Regions from separate parts of the Paenibacillus sp. DS2015 genome, predicted to be linked through region 1. Evidence: predicted binding sites of a transcription regulator. Region 1 holds the regulator's gene; each other region holds the start of a gene.
The links. Region 1 encodes Rex, which represses fermentation and respiration genes when NADH is low (regulators of the CRP and FNR family bind a similar motif). Its sites were predicted from a motif close to TTGTGAAATATTTCACAA; they were not measured.
Positions count from the first base shown of each region.

Region 1 (4,405 bases):
CTCTAAACTTATAAAAACGGTAATAGTAATGGTCCTTTTCAAAATAATACACTTGCCATACATATTCACCATAATACATTCCCGCTTGAATCCTGATTTCATCTATGCCCGGTAACTCACTTATGATCTTTGATCGGATTTGACCTTTGGATACGCCATTCTCTAATAACTCGCTGTGTACTGCATCCTGTTCCAAGGCGAGCTGATTATCTTCAGTGAATTGAACCCAGACCATAAGATCTCTCTGTTCGTTATCTTTACCTTCTATAACCCAAGAAATAGTGTCCCACACTGACTTCTGTGTATCCGTTACTTTTACTAGCTCTGTATTTTGTTTGGCAGCAGTGATCGCGAGCGCTTCCTGACTGTGTTGATCTTGAATGATATATATGTAATATCTATAAAGTCCAAACAATATCAGCAGAAAAATAACAACACCAAAAAAAAACCACTTTTTTTTGTTCTTCACTTGAACTTCCTTTCTCCGAGAGTGAGACCCCTGCTGTTAACGAGACAACAAGCCCTCGAATGCTAACTGTGCTTCACGACGAATGCGTTCTTCATCGAGCGTTAGACAAGCTCCGTGTTTCACAACCTGTTTACCATCAACCCATACATGTTCAACATCTTTAGCACTTGCTGAATATACAACATGAGAGATGAAGTCAGTATGAGGTAAGAAATGAGCTTGATCTGTATTTACAGCAATGAAGTCCGCTTTCATGCCAGGAGCAAGACTTCCTACACGGTCTAGGAATAGAGAATTAGCTCCATACACAGTACCCATACGTAGCGCCTCTGCCGCAGGAATGGCTGTTGGATCTCCCGAGATCCCTTTGTGTATTAATGCAGCTAGTCGCATTTCTTCAAACATATCTAAGTTGTTATTACTTGCCGCTCCATCGGTCCCTAAAGAAACAGTAACACCTGCTTTCAACAGATCTGTCACTCGTGCGATACCACTTGCGAGCTTCAAATTGCTACCTGGATTATGCGATACACCGACATTATTTTTAGCCAATATGTCAATTTCCTTATCGTTTAAGTGAACACCATGTGCTACCAAGGAAGGTCGTGTAAACATCCCTAACTTCTCTAAATGCTCCACGGGTCTGAGGCCATAATCATTCACATTCTGCTGGACTTCAGTCAACGTTTCAGACATATGCGTGTGCATAGGTAGATCTAAATCATGAGCCGCTTGTACAAATCTCTCAAAGAAAGCTGGAGGGCATGTATAAGGTGCATGTGGGGAAATCATCGTAGTGATCCTTCCATCTGCTTGCCCATTCCAATCCTTAGCGAAGGCAATGGCTTCTTTGATCTTTTCATTCTGAACTTCTTCAGAACATAGACCAATAACCCCCCTCATTAATACGGCTCTCATGCCAGAAGCTTCAACAACATTAGCCACTTGTCCCATATGGTCGTACATATCTAAGAAGGTTGTAGTCCCCCCCTTTAACATTTCCATGACAGACAAGGACGTTCCCCAATACACGTCTTCTGAAGTGAATTTCGCTTCCATTGGCCACATTTTTTCTTGAAGCCACACTTGAAGTGCTAGATCATCTCCATACCCTCTCAGTAATGACATTGCAGCGTGCCCATGCGTATTAACTAATCCAGGTAAAAAGAACAAATGAGTCCCATCAATCACGGGAATATCTTGTTCAACAGGGGGTGCTTGTTCTCCAATGTACGTAATGAGATCATCTTCAATAACCATATATCCTCGAATAACCGGTTGTACACTATTCGAAACAGCAAAGGTTCCGTTCTTAATGATCCACTTCGTCGGTGAGCTTGTCATCCATTTCTTCTTCCTTTCCGTTGTTCAAATAATAAGCTAGACTCAGCATATCTGTTGTAAAGTCAGCAGCATGAATCCGAATATAAGGAGGTGCTTTTAGAATTGTCGGTGCGAAATTCAATATCGCTTCGATGCCTGATTTAATCAGTTGGTCAGCTACGCTTTGTGCCTCATATGCCGGAACTGTAATGATCCCAATTCGAATGTTGTTATTAACAATTGTCGAATGAAGCTCTTCCATCGGTTGTACTTTTAATGTATTAATCTCTGTGCCTATTTTAGGTGTGTAAGAGTCAAACACAGCAATAATTTTCAAATTTTCTTTGAGATACGTATTGTAATTGGACAACGCTTGCCCCAAATTCCCGGCTCCCACCAATACCACATTTATTCGCTGATCAAGATTCAGAATATGGCGAATTTTCTCAATAAGATAAGCAACATCATATCCGATTCCTTTACGACCGAAATCACCGAAATAGGCTAAATCCTTACGGATTTGTGCAGGATTTAGTTCAAGCTTTTGACCCAATTCCTGCGAAGAGACAGTAGCAACTTCTCGGCTTTGAAGCTCCGACAGATACCTTAAATAGATAGGTAATCTGCGGACCACAGCTTCTGATATTTTCTCGGATTTCATTCTTGCTCCTCCTAATTATTGCTATAGAATCTCGCCGATTCAAGATGCCCCACCCTCATGTAGCCATTCAGATATCCGCGGAACCATCTGATTCATTGGCATGTGTTCCATTTTGGGGCCAGGTAGCGAGTACAGGAAATATTTACCGTAATAAGATTCTATAACGCGTGTATCATACACAATAACAATGCCTCGATCACTTGCTGTACGTACAAGTCTGCCAAACCCTTGCTTGAATCGAATCACCGCTTGAGGTACCGATAATTTCATGAAAGGATTCTTCTTCTGTTGTTGCAAAAGCTCACTTTTGGCCTCTACAAGTGGATGATTCGGCGGTTGAAATGGTAAGCGGACGATAGCAAGACAAGTCAACGCTTCCCCAGGTATATCTACACCTTCCCAGAAGCTACTCGTACCTAGCAACACAGAAGCACTACTATCTTGGAATCGGCGAATCAACTTACTTCGACTCCCTGTATCCACTCCCTGACCTAGGACAGTGATATCGCTAGTAGAGAGTGCTTGACGCAAGGGTTCGTGCACTTGACGAAGCATTCGATATGATGTAAATAATACGAGCATTCTACCCTTTGTCACCACGGCTGTATCTGCTAAAGATTTAACCAATGTATTTACGAAGAGCACATCGCCAATGCTCCCCTTCACACTCGGAAAGTCACGCGGAATCACGAGCAGTGCCTGGTCACGATAACGGAACGGCGAGGGTAATTGGACTGTCATTAATCGGTTAGTATCTGCCGCTTCCTGTAGGCCCAAGTTCTCGATCATATACTGAAATGACTTTTCAATCGAAAGTGTAGCAGATGTTAGTATAATACTTTTCTTCTTATCAAAGAATACTTCCTTTAACTGCTTACTCACATCTATAGGAACTGCGAACAATTGTAAGGACTTACTTCTGAAATGACCATTGGCTTCCATCCAATATACATTTCCTTCTTCTTTGAGTGACATGAAGAAGCGAAGATCCTCTTTCTCTGCATTCAGGTCCTTGAATAACCCACTGATATCTGTCACTAAGCTGTCTGAGTTGTACTCATCATGATCGTCTCTAAGTTCATTTATCATTTTCTCGCCTTTGCGAACCACATCGCTCAGGATCACATGTATCTGGTGCTCAAGCGCAGATAAGGCTTCCCAATCTTGTGGTTTCTTCGTAGGCTGTAGACGTAGAACGAACTGACCGGTATCTCCCGGTGCGGCATCACTACGTTCAGGCAGAAGGCTAAACAGCATATCACTAAGTCGATCCCAATGCTCCTTAACTTCAACCAAATCGCCACTTAATCTATCAATAAGTGAAGACCACTCAGAAGCCCGCTCATACCCTGAAGAGGAAATTTGCTGGCGTAAGGCAGGCAATTGCCCACTACGATTATCCTTGTACAGTCGTGTTAAGGTATGCACGATCGTGAAATATTTCATCTGAAGTCCCAGATGCTTACCAGCTACTTCTTCTAAGTGATGAGCCTCATCAATCACCAAATGTTCATACGCTGGTAATAGCTGATGCCCTGCCTTAATATCTGTAAAAAGCTTAGAATGATTCGTAATCACGACATCCGCAATTCCTGCCTCATGCTTCGCTCTATGATAGAAACATTTACGAAACCAAGGACAAGCACGACCTAAGCAAGATTCGGAATCACTGGCTACAGTTTCCCAGAAGTCGCCTCCTCGGCCACCTAAGTTCAGCTCCTCGTCGTCTCCTGTCAACGTCTGTGTTAACCATATTAACATTTGGGCAGCTATAAGCAGGTCTTCCTTGGGATTTGCAAAGTCCTTTTTATTTATTTTATGTTCAAATTTTCTCAAACACAAATAATGCTGTCTACCTTTAAATACAGCAGCCTTAAAAGGAAAAGGGACAACTTCTGTAAGTAAAGGAACATCACGTTCTCGAAGCTGATCCTGAAGATTAATGGTATGGG
Region 1 covers NZ_JBNPWS010000033.1:32,434-36,838, forward strand. The annotation lists gene J2T13_RS21625 (DUF5590 domain-containing protein) at 1-469, opposite strand, end outside; gene J2T13_RS21630 (amidohydrolase) at 506-1,813, opposite strand; gene J2T13_RS21635 (redox-sensing transcriptional repressor Rex) at 1,782-2,453, opposite strand; gene dinG (ATP-dependent DNA helicase DinG) at 2,493-4,405, opposite strand, start outside.

Region 2 (4,405 bases), on a different contig from region 1:
CTCATTCATAAGTCGTCCTTCTCTCACAAAACCAAGCTTCTCATAGAATTTCAATGCGTTAGGATTCGTAGAAAGCACACGTAAGCTCAACTTTGTCTTGCCTTCACTAGCTGCCCATTCCTTCACCGCTTCGATCAATCTTGTTCCAATTCCTTCATGCTGATAACGAGGATGTACAGCGATGTTAATCTCATACACATGACGATTGCTCTGTAGTAACGTTGGATACCGAAATCCTACATAGCCGCAGATTTCATCCTCGATGACCGCAACAAGCTGTAATCCAGGCTGACAGTGACGTAGAAAGTCTTCACGTGAGGTCCAATTTAGAGGTTCAGGAGCATTATAATCCTGCCATACAATGGCATCTAGATCCATCATTTGCTGCGCATCCTTCATTTCGGATAAACGGATAGCTATCGTACGTTGTTTGAATTTCATACCCACCACCCCTTTCTAAACAAATCTACAACACCTATCTTTTTGATATAGCTATTACGCCTAACCATTTTCCCTACTATTCCACCTAATGATGGAATAAGAATAACGAGTCCCGCATCTGCCATATTATGTCCTAGTTCTTGGAACACAAACATCGTAATCAGTAGCCCCACGAGCGAACTGCCCGAAGAATAATCAACCTTGTGGCTTAAACACTATTATTTCTATAAGGGTGCGTTTGTAACATTCTCTTCAGATGTCATTTCCCAGATGTCTCAAATCTATATTACCTTTGAAAAATAGACCTCTTCACCATTCCTGCCTCTTCATATGTACGTCTATCATAAAACGGCTCCCACAATTCTGCAAAGAAAACTCTAACAAGATTGAAGGGTGTTTCGATTTTATATGATTAGGGTAAAAAATAACTAGCAGAATAGGGATTATTATTTCTATTATATCCCATGAATTTCATCATAAATTCGCCCTGTTCAAGTTTCGTTCCCCCGAACTCGAACAGGGCGAATTTTTTTGATTTGTAATTCAAAAAAGGCCCCCTCGTAAGGAAGACCTATCGATGATGATACTGTGATACTTTGATGCTGTATGGTTACGATGTACTTTGATGTTCGATTGCTGTTCGATTGCTGTCTTAGCGATGTCCTACCGCTGTTCACAGCCCTAGTCTATCAAGCATGCTTCTGCTTATTATCTTTCGCTTGCACATGACTAGGTAATGTTCCGTGGGCGGCACTTGGTTCGCGTAAATAAGACATCCAATAGGCGGCGGCAACAAAGACGACACCCCCGGTCAGATTACCAAGCCATACAGGAACGAAATTCACCAGGTACTCTCCCCATGAATAATATCCTTCAAAAATGGCTGCCGGGATAAGGAACATATTCGCCACGACGTGCTGGAATCCAATAGCCACGAAAGCCATTGTCGGAAACCAGATCCCCATAATTTTGCCGCTCATATTATCTGCACCATATGATAGCCACACAGCCAAAGCTACTAACCAGTTACAACCAATACCTGAAACGAAAGCCTGTACGAAACTAACATCTAATTTATGGCCTGCCATATCAACTACCTTATCTAAATATACGCCACTCCCTGTGAGGCCTACGATGTGTCCGAAGAAATAGGCGATAAATAACGCACCCACAAAGTTACTTAACGTAATCAGAATGAGATTCTTCAGAACGGCAGCGAATGAGATCTTCTTAGCCATCCACGCAAGGGGTACAGCCATCATATTACCCGTTAACAGTTCACCACCAGCCAAAAGTACGAGTATTAAACCTACTGGGAAGATAGAAGCTCCAATAAAATTAGCGATAGTTTCCCATTCCTTAGGCGCTCCCGCAATAACACGGATATCTAATAAAAAGCCAAGTGCGATAAAAGCACCACCTAAGAAACCAAGTATAAGTACCGTTAATAATGGATTATGTGCTTTCTTTGTCCCTGTTTCTACCGTTAGTTCAGCTATTTGCTGCGGTTTGTAATAGGCCATGTGTATGATCTCCTTTGATCCAATTAATACTTCAAATCTTGTGTATTTAATTCTATTGTAACGCAATTGATTTGATAAGAAACGTTACATATATCACAATATAATATTAAACGTGAATTATTTCACATCATATGAATTGTTTCACATCACATGAATGATTATAATCACAGTATGCCATGCCGATGTACTATAATCACCATTCAGGCTAAAATAATAAACCAATAGAGGGAAGTGCTTGAGATGACGGTCTATATTGCGCTGTTACGAGGGATTAATGTGGGTGGAAAGAATAAGATTAAGATGGCCGAATTGAAGCGTACATTCGAAGCGATGGGTCTGAGCCGAGTTCAGACATATATTCAAAGCGGAAATGTTCTATTTGAATCGAATGAAGAGGTCGAGCCGCTACGAAAGCGAATTGAACATGAAATCAAGGCTGTCTTTGGTTTCTCGATCATTGTTATTATTAGAACGGCCGAGGAGTTAAAGAGAATTTCAGAGAATTGCCTATTCTCAGAAGAAGAAGTTTCCGAAGCGGAGGCCTCATCTGTAGGAGAGAGTCTCTACGTTTCCCTATTGCTTGAAGAACCTTCACAAGAACAGATTGAACGACTGAACACTTCCAGAAGTAAAGATGATGATTATAGACTAGAAGGCCGTGAGATCCACCTTTTATTCCGTCATAGTATACGCAATTCTAAACTTGTCAATAACATTCAGAAGTTGGCCGTACCTTCGACCATACGTAACTGGGAAACGATAAGAAAGCTCGTCACACTAGCCAGTGCAATGGAAGTTTAGGGCTTAGGGAGAAATGGAGTCAGTTCTAATTGATTGGCAAGAAGCAGATTTCGAATATAATTTAAACGCTGTTCCACGCAATGGATCCGGATTTGATAGCATTTATTGGTGGCTCAGAATTTTTCAAAATAATGTTGACTCTTGACACACAAAAGGATGTCCTACAGCCATTTCATGGCCAGTGGGACATCCTTTTGTGTAATAATCTTCATTTTCTCTAATTTAAATTAATGTGAAATCATCGTCTTTACATCAGGCATTTCTTCACCTTCTGCAAGTTCATCGCCTGGTTTCATCCGTGGTTTGCGCAAGATTACGCTTAACAATAGTCCGGCAACCGCAATACAAGCTGTCAAGAAGAAGGTATCACCGAAGGCAGATGCTATACTTGGTAGAGGGTTTTCAGGTGTAGATGAAGTCGTCGTATAACTCACTATTTTGGAAGTTAGATATCCAGTCAGTCCAGCGATAGCAAATGATGTGACAACTTGTTGTGTAGCTGCTGTTAAAGGAGTTACACGGTTTACAAGTCTACGTGGAGCTGCGTTCAATACATGGGTATTTAGTGGCATCATCGTTAGACCCATTCCTGCTCCCATAAGAATAAGTGGAAGTACGACCATAAATATCGCCGTATCTACGGTTATCTGAGAAAGCATGAATAAGCCTACAGATATTATTGTCATACCCACCAGAGCAAGTGGTCGAGCACCCCACTTATCGAACAGTTTCCCTCCAATAGGCATAAAGACCATCGAAGCTAGGGCCTGAGCCAGTGTCGTATAACCACTTTCTAGCGCAGTAAAACCTCTTACATTTTGTAAATATAGCGGGATCATCAGAATGGCACCAAACATAGCGATCTGAAATATCCAAGACAAGATCACACCGCGTGTGAAGTCAGAGGATCCAAAAACACGAAGCTCTAACAAAGGTTCTTTCTGTTTAAGCTCTACAATGATAAAGAGGATGAGCGCAACGCCACCAACAATCAATCCAACTCTCGCATTTATAGATGTCCAATCTGCTGCTCCCTCACTCACACCATAGGCTAACATGGCAAATGCGATGGGTGCGAGAATCATTCCGAGAATATCCAAGGAAGGAACCTTCTTGTTCTCAAATTTAGGAAGGAACTTAATACCTACAATAACAGCAGCGATACCGATGGGTACGTTAATAAGGAAAATCCAATGCCATGAGGCAACTTCGATCAGCCAACCTGATAGAATAGGTCCAGCAGCAGGAGCAAGTAGCATGGGAATACCTAGCATCCCCATAACCGCCCCTCTCTTCTCAGGTGGAGCAAGTCTGAAGACCATGGCCATCCCGATCGGAGCAACCATACCACCGCCAAGTCCTTGGATAATTCTGAATATAATAAGTTGATCTGCGGTCTGAGCCAGTGAACAAAGCACAGATCCAAGCGTGAATAAAGTAATCGTGATCAGGAATATCCGTTTAGCTCCGTACTTATCTGTCATCCATCCTGCCAACGGGATAACGGCCGATAAAGCTAGCGTATATCCAGTAATGGTCCACTGAATCGATTTCAAGGTGGTTCCGAAATATTCTTCTAAGTTCGGTATAGCCACATTGATAACGGTACTGTCCAGGATGACCATAATCATTCCTAGGAT
Region 2 covers NZ_JBNPWS010000021.1:9,091-13,495, reverse strand. The annotation lists gene J2T13_RS17255 (N-acetyltransferase family protein) at 1-441, opposite strand, end outside; gene J2T13_RS17250 (hypothetical protein) at 438-614, opposite strand; gene J2T13_RS17245 (hypothetical protein) at 854-988, opposite strand; gene J2T13_RS17240 (formate/nitrite transporter family protein) at 1,131-1,964, opposite strand; gene J2T13_RS17235 (DUF1697 domain-containing protein) at 2,205-2,765, shown strand; gene J2T13_RS17230 (DHA2 family efflux MFS transporter permease subunit) at 2,993-4,405, opposite strand, start outside.
Region 2: a site for Rex is predicted at 2,075-2,092, ahead of J2T13_RS17240 (formate/nitrite transporter family protein). Genes of this name have one in related genera too.

Region 3 (4,405 bases), on a different contig from region 1:
GCCAGTACTGAGGCAATCGCAACTTTACGCATTTGACCGCCACTTAATTGGAACGGATTACGTGACAGAAGCGATATATCAAGACCCATGCGTTCCATCGCAGTGACTGCTCGTTGCTTCGCTTCATCCAAAGTACATCCAAAGTTCAAAGGACCAAAACATAGATCCTTCTCCACCGTATCCTCGAACAGCTGTTGCTCCGGAAATTGGAAGACGAGACCCACTCTTTTGCGTAATTCCTTCAGCTTCTTCGCTTTCTCGCCTGCACGGATGGCGACATCTAATATCTGTACAGATCCTTCAGTCGGTTGTAATATACCGTTAAACATTTGCATCAGCGTGGATTTACCAGACCCAGTCGCCCCCGAAACTCCGATTAACGTTCCTAATTCCAGATGCAAATTTACTTGGTGTAACGCCATCTGGCTCCATACACTACGAGAGTCATAAATATAACTTACCTGATCGAATGTAATAGCCATATTTAGTTTCCCTCCCGTAGTTCCTTGATACAGTCAAGATCGAGCAAATCTATTCCTCGATGGTGTAGCTCATTCCTAAGCCTTACGGCAAAGGGTGCTACCAGATGGCACTTTCGTAGCAACTCATCATTCCGGAACAGATCTACTGGTGTTATATCAGCAATTAACTTCCCTTCATGCAATGCCAATACTCGCTCTGAAGCTGCTATTTCTTCCGCATCATGAGTAATCGATAGAATGGTGTATTGTCCACTTTGATGCATGTCAGATACAATCCTAGTTAACTCATTTCTTGTCTTCTCATCTAACATAGAGGAGGCTTCATCGAAGATTACAACTTCTGGCTCCATTGCTAGAATAGATGCAATCGCTACCCTTTGTTTCTGCCCTCCAGATAGCTCATTAGGATGCTTATGTAATAATTCCGTAATCCCAAGCTTAGTAGCATAAGAAGCAAGCCGTTTCTCCATCTCTTCTATTGAAAGGCATTGACCCTCAAGACCAAATACAATATCCTCTTCCACCGTGGCTCCAATAAATTGATTGTCAGGATTCTGAAAGACCATCCCAACCTTCTTCCGTATATCTCCTACGTTTATTGAGATAAGTTCCATACCCTTTACTGAAATCTGCCCTTCAGTCATAGGGAGCAATCCATTAATGAGCTTTACTAGCGTTGATTTTCCACAGCCATTTGCTCCAACTAACGTCACCCATTGCCCCTGAGGAATACTTAGTGAGATATCTTCCAACACGGGATGATCCTTCCCATAGCCTGAGCGTACACCCGTGAATTCAATAACGGGATCTCGTCGATTCTCAACAATTCCAGCTGCAATATTTCCCTCCAACCCTGCTTGATGCGATAACATGTTGTTTCCCCCTTCCTAATCAAGGTTTGGTTTGAAAATCTTCAAACAAAGATAGCTTAGATAGAGAAGGGACTAAATATTGAACTGCGATCCCAACTAGAATCCCTGTCACCAAGCCGGTCAGAAGCAGCAGCGGCATATAATAATAAATATTAGTCGTTCGAAACACAATCGAAGCTGCTGTAATTTGCCCGAAGTTATGTGCCACCCCGCCTACAATACTGACCCCAATGAGGCTGATTTGTTTACGTCCTAATTTCATCATGGCGAACATGACGATAAAGCTAAACAGAGAACCCAATAAACTAAATAGTAGACTCGAAAAAGTTCCAAAAATAAAAGCTGTCACCACGGTTTTCATGACGACAAGTAAGAGTGCATCACGTCCACGCAAAAAATATAAACAGGTGAGAATCATAATATTAGCAAGCCCTAACTTCGCCCCTGGTAGCTGTATATTAATAGGAATAATAGACTCTACGATACTCAGTACAACCGCAACAGCAGCAAAAATGGCAATAATCACTGTTTTTTTCAAGGCTAACGTGGATTCCTCATTGGACAACGGCATCAGGCTCATCTCCTACGTCTTGTATCCCATTAATTTCAACCATCACTCGATGCGGCAGACAGATGATACTCTGCTTAGACTTGGTAATAAATCCAAACGATGTTATACATACTTTATCTGCACAGTCTGCATCAACCATTTCAATTCCGTAGTCATGTACTTTAATAATGTTGTGACCTCGTGTCGTATCGATATCAAAAATTTGTTCTTCCTTCGTTAACGTTACGGTCCTATATAACTCTCCATCCACCGTAATGTCTGCCGTAAGTGGAACCATGTGACTTTTTTCACTTTCATTTTCAGGAAGCCACCTAGGAACTAAGAACATCAAAGCCACTGCAACAACGATCGTAATGATAAGTAGATCTCCGCGTTTCATGGATAACTCCCCTATAGTGCGTGTTCAAAAATTCACGTTTTCCGCATCGGCTTTTTGAACAACCTCTTATATTTTAATTATCTAAATCTTAGACGTCTTAATTATACCCATGATTCCTTGATGCATCAATGCAAAATCCCTCAAATTTGAAGGATGTCACAGAAACATCAAATTAGAGATAATTTAAATGAATAGTTGCTCTATTTATGATATTTATCACACTCGTTTACCGCATGTTTTTGTTATAATCCATGTCGAATTCAAGGATAAAATGGGGGGGCCATTCATGATGAAAAGAACAATGACACCACTGCTACTATTACTAGCTTTTGTCATCATTTTAACGGGGTGCGGAGACTCGAAACAATCCTCCAGTGTAAAAGTCGAGCCCGTGTCGAAATCATTCTATGTTTTTGATACCATTGTTCAAGTGAAGGTATACGATGGCGGGACTACGGAACAGAACTTTACAGATATCAAACAAATTCTGGATACCATTGAGATTCAAATGAACCGAAGTAACGATAACAGTGAGATCGCAGATGTCAATAGAAATGCAGGAATCCAACCTGTACAGGTATCCGATGAAACTTTCATGGTAGTCTCCAAAGCACTCGACTATTCAGAACGCTCTAAAGGTGGATTCAACCTGGCTATCGGCCCTCTTGTCTCACTGTGGAATATTGGTCATGAGGGGGCACATGTTCCCAGTGCAGATCAGATCGAAGAAGCGATGAAGGTTATTGATTATGAAGACGTTATTCTCAATTCTGACAAGAAAGAAATTTATCTGAATGAACAAGGGATGTCCATCGATCTAGGAGCTATTGCTAAAGGTTATGCCGCGGATCGAATCGTTGAATACCTTCAGGACAAAGGATTCAAGAGCGCCATCATCGACCTTGGCGGAAATGTATTTGCCATGGGTAAGAAGCCTGGAGATCAGCTCTGGACGATTGGAATTCAAGATCCAAATGAAGCTCGCGGAAATCCTATTGGAAATATTCATGTAGATAACCAGACGATTGTCACATCCGGAATTTATGAACGATTCTTCGTTGAAGACGGAAAGCATTACCATCACCTTCTTGATTCAAAGACCGGATTCCCTATCGATAATAATTTGAGTAGCTTGACCATCCTCACAGATAAATCTATTGATGCTGATGGGTTGTCCACCAGCGTCTATGCCTTAGGCATTGAGGAGGGTTTGAAATTTATTGAGAATTTGGACAATACGGAAGCTCTATTCATCACTAAAGATAAGAAACTTTACGCTTCGCCAGGCTTCCTAGAACTGCTTGAAAAGACCAATGATGAGTACACACTAGTCACTAGCACTGAGAAATAGTTGTGTGTCCAAGATTATACGACCTCCTCTTCATCCCATAAGGACTGCATACCAGTACAGTTGCATTCGCTCCATAATCCTAAAAAACCCCCTGAATGGCTTGATGCTCAAGCATTCAGGGGATTTAACTATCTCTATTCTTTTACTGCTAGCATGCAACTGTACTGTGATATCACGCTATAATTGTTCCTTTTCCCTCATGTAATCTACGAATAACTGAGCATACGTAGGATCCCACTGGGTCCCTCTTCCTTCTTCAAGGATAGAAAGCGCCTGCTTATATCCCATCCCTCTACGATAAGGACGATCTGAGGTCATAGCATCATAGGCATCTGCTACAGCAATAATTCGCCCCACTCTCGGAATTTCCTCCGCCACCAGCCCATCCGGATATCCCTTACCATCGAAACGCTCATGATGAGATCTTACACCTGAAAGATACGGAATTATCGCTTCTTTAGGCTGAATCTGCTCTAATATATTTACTCCCATTGTAGTATGGGTCTTGATATGATCGAATTCATCCTTTGTCAATTGGCCTTCCTTGAGCAGAACACCATCACTAATACCAATCTTTCCGATATCATGTAGTAGCGCTGATCTACGAATAATGCCAACATCCTCATTGGACATCCCCGCAAGATTACCGATCAGCACGGCGTATTCTGTAACACGTATAGAATGCCCAGCTGTATAAGCGTCCCTTGCATCTAACGCTGCGGCAAGTGTAGAAAAATAACTGTCCAGCAT
Region 3 covers NZ_JBNPWS010000040.1:15,101-19,505, reverse strand. The annotation lists gene J2T13_RS23425 (energy-coupling factor transporter ATPase) at 1-482, opposite strand, end outside; gene J2T13_RS23420 (ATP-binding cassette domain-containing protein) at 485-1,354, opposite strand; gene J2T13_RS23415 (Gx transporter family protein) at 1,374-1,925, opposite strand; gene J2T13_RS23410 (NusG domain II-containing protein) at 1,909-2,304, opposite strand; gene J2T13_RS23405 (FAD:protein FMN transferase) at 2,591-3,655, shown strand; gene J2T13_RS23400 (HD domain-containing phosphohydrolase) at 3,833-4,405, opposite strand, start outside.
Region 3: a site for Rex is predicted at 2,509-2,526, ahead of J2T13_RS23405 (FAD:protein FMN transferase). Genes of this name have one in related genera too.

Region 4 (4,405 bases), on a different contig from region 1:
TGGATTTAGCACACCAATTATTAGAAGCTCAATCCCAAGGTAAGAGTGCGACACAGCTGTTTGGGCCTGATCCAGAAGAATATAGCAGCCTGAAGGTAAAGAATATGCCCAAGAAGAAAACGACGTCAGGAATACGATATTATGTCATGATCCCTTGGATCGCTCTGACATTATTCTTCTTCATTGAGACAATTATTGGATTCACGGCACAATCGCTCGGTCAATCTACCGATAATATTACTCAGATCAGCGTTCTAACGCTTATTATTGTCGCTGGGGGTTCCATCCTACTTGTTGAATCTGTCACTAAATTATTGAATTCTCAGACAGAAGAAGAGCAGGACAACCCTTACCCTTCTAAACCTAAATTAACACTTAAGGGGATGGGCATATACGTAGTCATTCTGCTTATTGTGATGTTTGTTGGGTTTACATTCAGCAGCGCTCTCCCTAGCTTTAGCGTGGAGCCTTGGATAAGCCTAATGATTACCGTCATCGGAGCCCTGGGATGGGGATTATTTTTCAGAAATAATTAAATAACTCGTAGAAAGTCCATATTTGCAGAAACTCCAAGCTTTCATGGACATCTTAGAGCAGAACAAATACAAACTGAATTCCACAGTAGAGCAATATCGCAAAAGTAATTTTCCCATCTAAAAGTGCAGTGACTCAAAAATCAAAGAAGCCCTCTCAAGCATACAAATGGAGAACTCGCTCCTGTATGTTTTGAAAGGGCTATTTTTCCCGAACAATTAACTTATCATGACATCTATTTATCTCTTTGCTTAAGTGAGGATGAGTGCATCATAGGCAAGACTCGGCAAGATTCCTTCTTCCTTCTATATGGCTATTCGGACAGTATACGTTTTTGTCCCTCAATTGCGCGGATTGGAGCGATATTTTGTGTAAACTCAAGTGTGCCCATATATTGGCCTGCCTCATCACGGACGGCGAAATAACGAATATAGATAAATTTATCTTTTATCGCAATCCAGAAGTCCTCAGCATCCTTGCGGCCCGCTTTGAAATCCTCCAGTAGCTTCTCTACCACATGTACGCTTTGTGGTGGATGGCAGTTCTGCACCGTACGACCAATGACAGCTTTAGTTCTAGCAAATATACGTTCCTTCCCGTGAGAGAAATAACGAACAACGTCGTTCTCATCAATAAACGTCAGATCCACAGGCAAATGATTCAGCACCGTCTCCAACTGGTGTAACGATAATAGCCCTGTCTCAAAGCGGATAAACCCTTGCGGTGCAGTTCCTTCTCCTTCTTGCTGCTGTACGGTATCTTCTGGATCTGCTGCCCGCTCCGGTATCCATTCCTGTTCTGGCGATGTCAGACAGAAACCAATCTCGTCACTCTCCCGCGCAATCTTGACCCATTCGTCCTCGGTTAGCTTCTCTAGTGCCATCGGCATTAGAATATTTTCCTCTTTAAAAATCATCTCGTTGACTTCCTTAATCATATGCGTAAGTCGTTCGCCAATCTCTATTTTGTCCCCATTATATTGACTAAGAAGTACCTTGGCTTCTTTAATCATGCCACGGATCCCATCGTCAACGCCCCACATCACCTTGGTAGGTCCGAAAATCCCGTATTTCTCGAGGTATGGAAACAATAGATTTTCTTTCCGACTGTAGTGCTTATCGAGATCCAACAGTAGGTTTAAATCCTCCAATAACTTAAAGATCATTTCTTCACTGTCATTTTTCTGGAATTTACCCACATGTAATTCTAGGCGGAAATTTATCAACCGTTCAATTTCACGGTTCTCCAGCTTGAATGTATGCACAGGGTGCCCCGGTTGCTCCTCCGGTTTAGAAGAGCGATGAATTTGTTCAATTGATCCTTTGAATATCGCCGTATGCACCGAGCACAAACGCTGCACCTCAGATACCGGTATGCCCTCTTCCGTCATCAGCGAATGCTCCATAGCTGAAATCTCCGCCACCGTAACGTCACCGACGGCTTCGGCGAAGCGCGCTTTGACTTCCTCCACACTCTTACCTGCATGTAGCTCTTTGATGATCTCCTTAAGCATGGCTTGACGGCGGGTTTGCTCCGGTACATCCACTTCACGATTGTTAATTAGTTCGCTCATTCGTATCCTCTCCTTATCGAATCCTAGTTAAATAAGATGATCTATTCTAGAACCTTGAACCCATAGTGCTGAAAAGTCAGCTTAACGGTGTCGATGTCCATTTTTTTCAACTTAATTCCTTTAGACAAGGTCATGAATCGACCTGCAGTCTGCAACATACCCGGTTTGACAATATCGCAAAATCCCAGTTCAACCATAATGTCGATGACCTCTGGATATCGATTCACCCATTCATATATCGATTCTTCCATCTTTAGCACCTTTTCCATGTGCCTCTTCTCCTTTATTGAGAACTCTTCTCAAACTCAGATTATCATGGAGACTATCAGAGGATTGTGATTCCAATCACAAACAATAAAAGATGCCTTCGACCACACAAATTCAAAAATACTCACACCTAACTTCAAGGCATCACATCATTATTTTCCATAGCAAAAAGACTATCCCTTCCTGAGCTACACCTAATGGTTAGACGCGACTAACCATTGGAGGTGCAGTTCAAGCGAGAGACAGCCTCTTATTCTGATTTATTCGAATGGACACTGGCTTATTATAGCGTTACACCTGTCTTAAATATCGCAATTTCACGGAAATTATTCTTCTCATTATTGACAGGTTCACCACTCGCAACATGAATAATGTAGTTAATAAAATCGCGTAGCACCTCATCCGCCGAGCCATCCTCTACCAGCACACCCGCATTGTAATCGATCCAGTGACGTTTAGCTTCATACAGAGGAGAATTTGTGGACACCTTCATGGTTGGCACGAAGGTGCCAAAAGGAGTTCCCCGCCCCGTAGTGAAGATGACCAGTTGGCACCCTGCTGCCGCAAGTGCGGAGGAGGCTACCAGGTCATTGCCCGGCGCATTGAGCAAATTTAACCCTTTGTGGCTAATAGACTCCCCATATTTCAATACATCCATAACGATGGAGGTACCAGATTTCTGTGTACAACCCAGTGACTTATCCTCCAATGTAGTGATTCCGCCAGCTTTATTACCTGGAGAAGGATTCTCGTATACCGGTTGTTTGTGATCCAGAAAGTATTGTTTGAAATCATTAATCAGATCGACGATCTTGTGGAAAACAACCTCGTTTGCTGCTCGCTCCATCAGAATCTTCTCTGCGCCGAACATTTCTGGTACTTCTGTGAGGACTGTTGTACCGCCCTGAGCGGCCATGTAATCCGACAGGCGTCCCAAAAGTGGATTAGCTGTAATCCCCGACAGACCATCGGATCCACCACACTTCAGACCTATTTTTAGCTCAGATAGGGCCACCTCTACACGATGATCATCCTGTACATGATTGTAAATCTCCTTCAGGAGCTTCACACCCTCTTCAACCTCGTTATTCACTTCTTGGGATACTAGGAACTTCACACGATTCTCATCGTAACATCCGAGCGACTCTTTAAATTCCTGCATATTGTTGTTCTCACAACCCAGTCCGAGCACAAGCACACCGCCCGCATTAGGATGCTTCACAGCATTGCCTAGAATCGTACGGGTATTAGAATGATCATCCCCTAATTGGGAGCAGCCATAGCTGTGCTTCAGCACTAGCAGATTATCGAATGGCGCAATATCTCCGATCTCAGCTCTGAAGGTGTTAATGATTTGCTCAGCCACACCATTTACACAACCGACCGTTGGAACAATCCACAACTCGTTGCGAATTCCTACAGCTCCATCCTTACGTCTATAACCTTTGAAGGTCAGATTCTCCATAGAAAAAGGATTCGCTGTCAGCTTCTGTTCGAAGCTGTACTCCTCTACCCCTGTCAGATTGGTCTTGGTGTTATGTGTATGCACCCATTGACCCGGCGCGATAGGCGCTATTGCGTGACCGATCGGGTAACCGTATTTCAATACATGTTCCCCCTCGTTAATAAGGTTCAGTGCAATTTTATGACCTCTAGCAATGGCCTCCGTTATTGCAATTTCCTTCATACCGATCACGATTGTGTCACCCACGCTATAATCTTTGAGTGCCACAGCCACATTATCGACTTCATTAATTTGCAGTATCTCTTTCATGATCTTCGTCCTCCTTGTATACCTCCACAATCATAATCTTAAGGGTGTACAGACTATTACATGACAAGTTGCAGAGCTAACTTCATCCCCGCCTTCTCGATCGCAATTAAACCTTCAGTAACCTTGTCCGTAAGTCCAGCCACTTCATTCAGATTACAGCCCCAATGATGAGATGCTGCCAGTACATCCGTAACCAGCCCATGCAGACCATCATCTGTACCGTCACAGTCGTTCCACAAGGAAGCGAACCATTCCAG
Region 4 covers NZ_JBNPWS010000009.1:29,746-34,150, reverse strand. The annotation lists gene J2T13_RS10295 (DUF1129 family protein) at 1-536, shown strand, start outside; gene J2T13_RS10290 (DUF438 domain-containing protein) at 848-2,107, opposite strand; gene J2T13_RS10285 (DUF1858 domain-containing protein) at 2,149-2,376, opposite strand; gene J2T13_RS10280 (UxaA family hydrolase) at 2,658-4,148, opposite strand; gene J2T13_RS10275 (tagaturonate reductase) at 4,205-4,405, opposite strand, start outside.
Region 4: a site for Rex is predicted at 2,441-2,458, ahead of J2T13_RS10285 (DUF1858 domain-containing protein). Genes of this name have one in related genera too.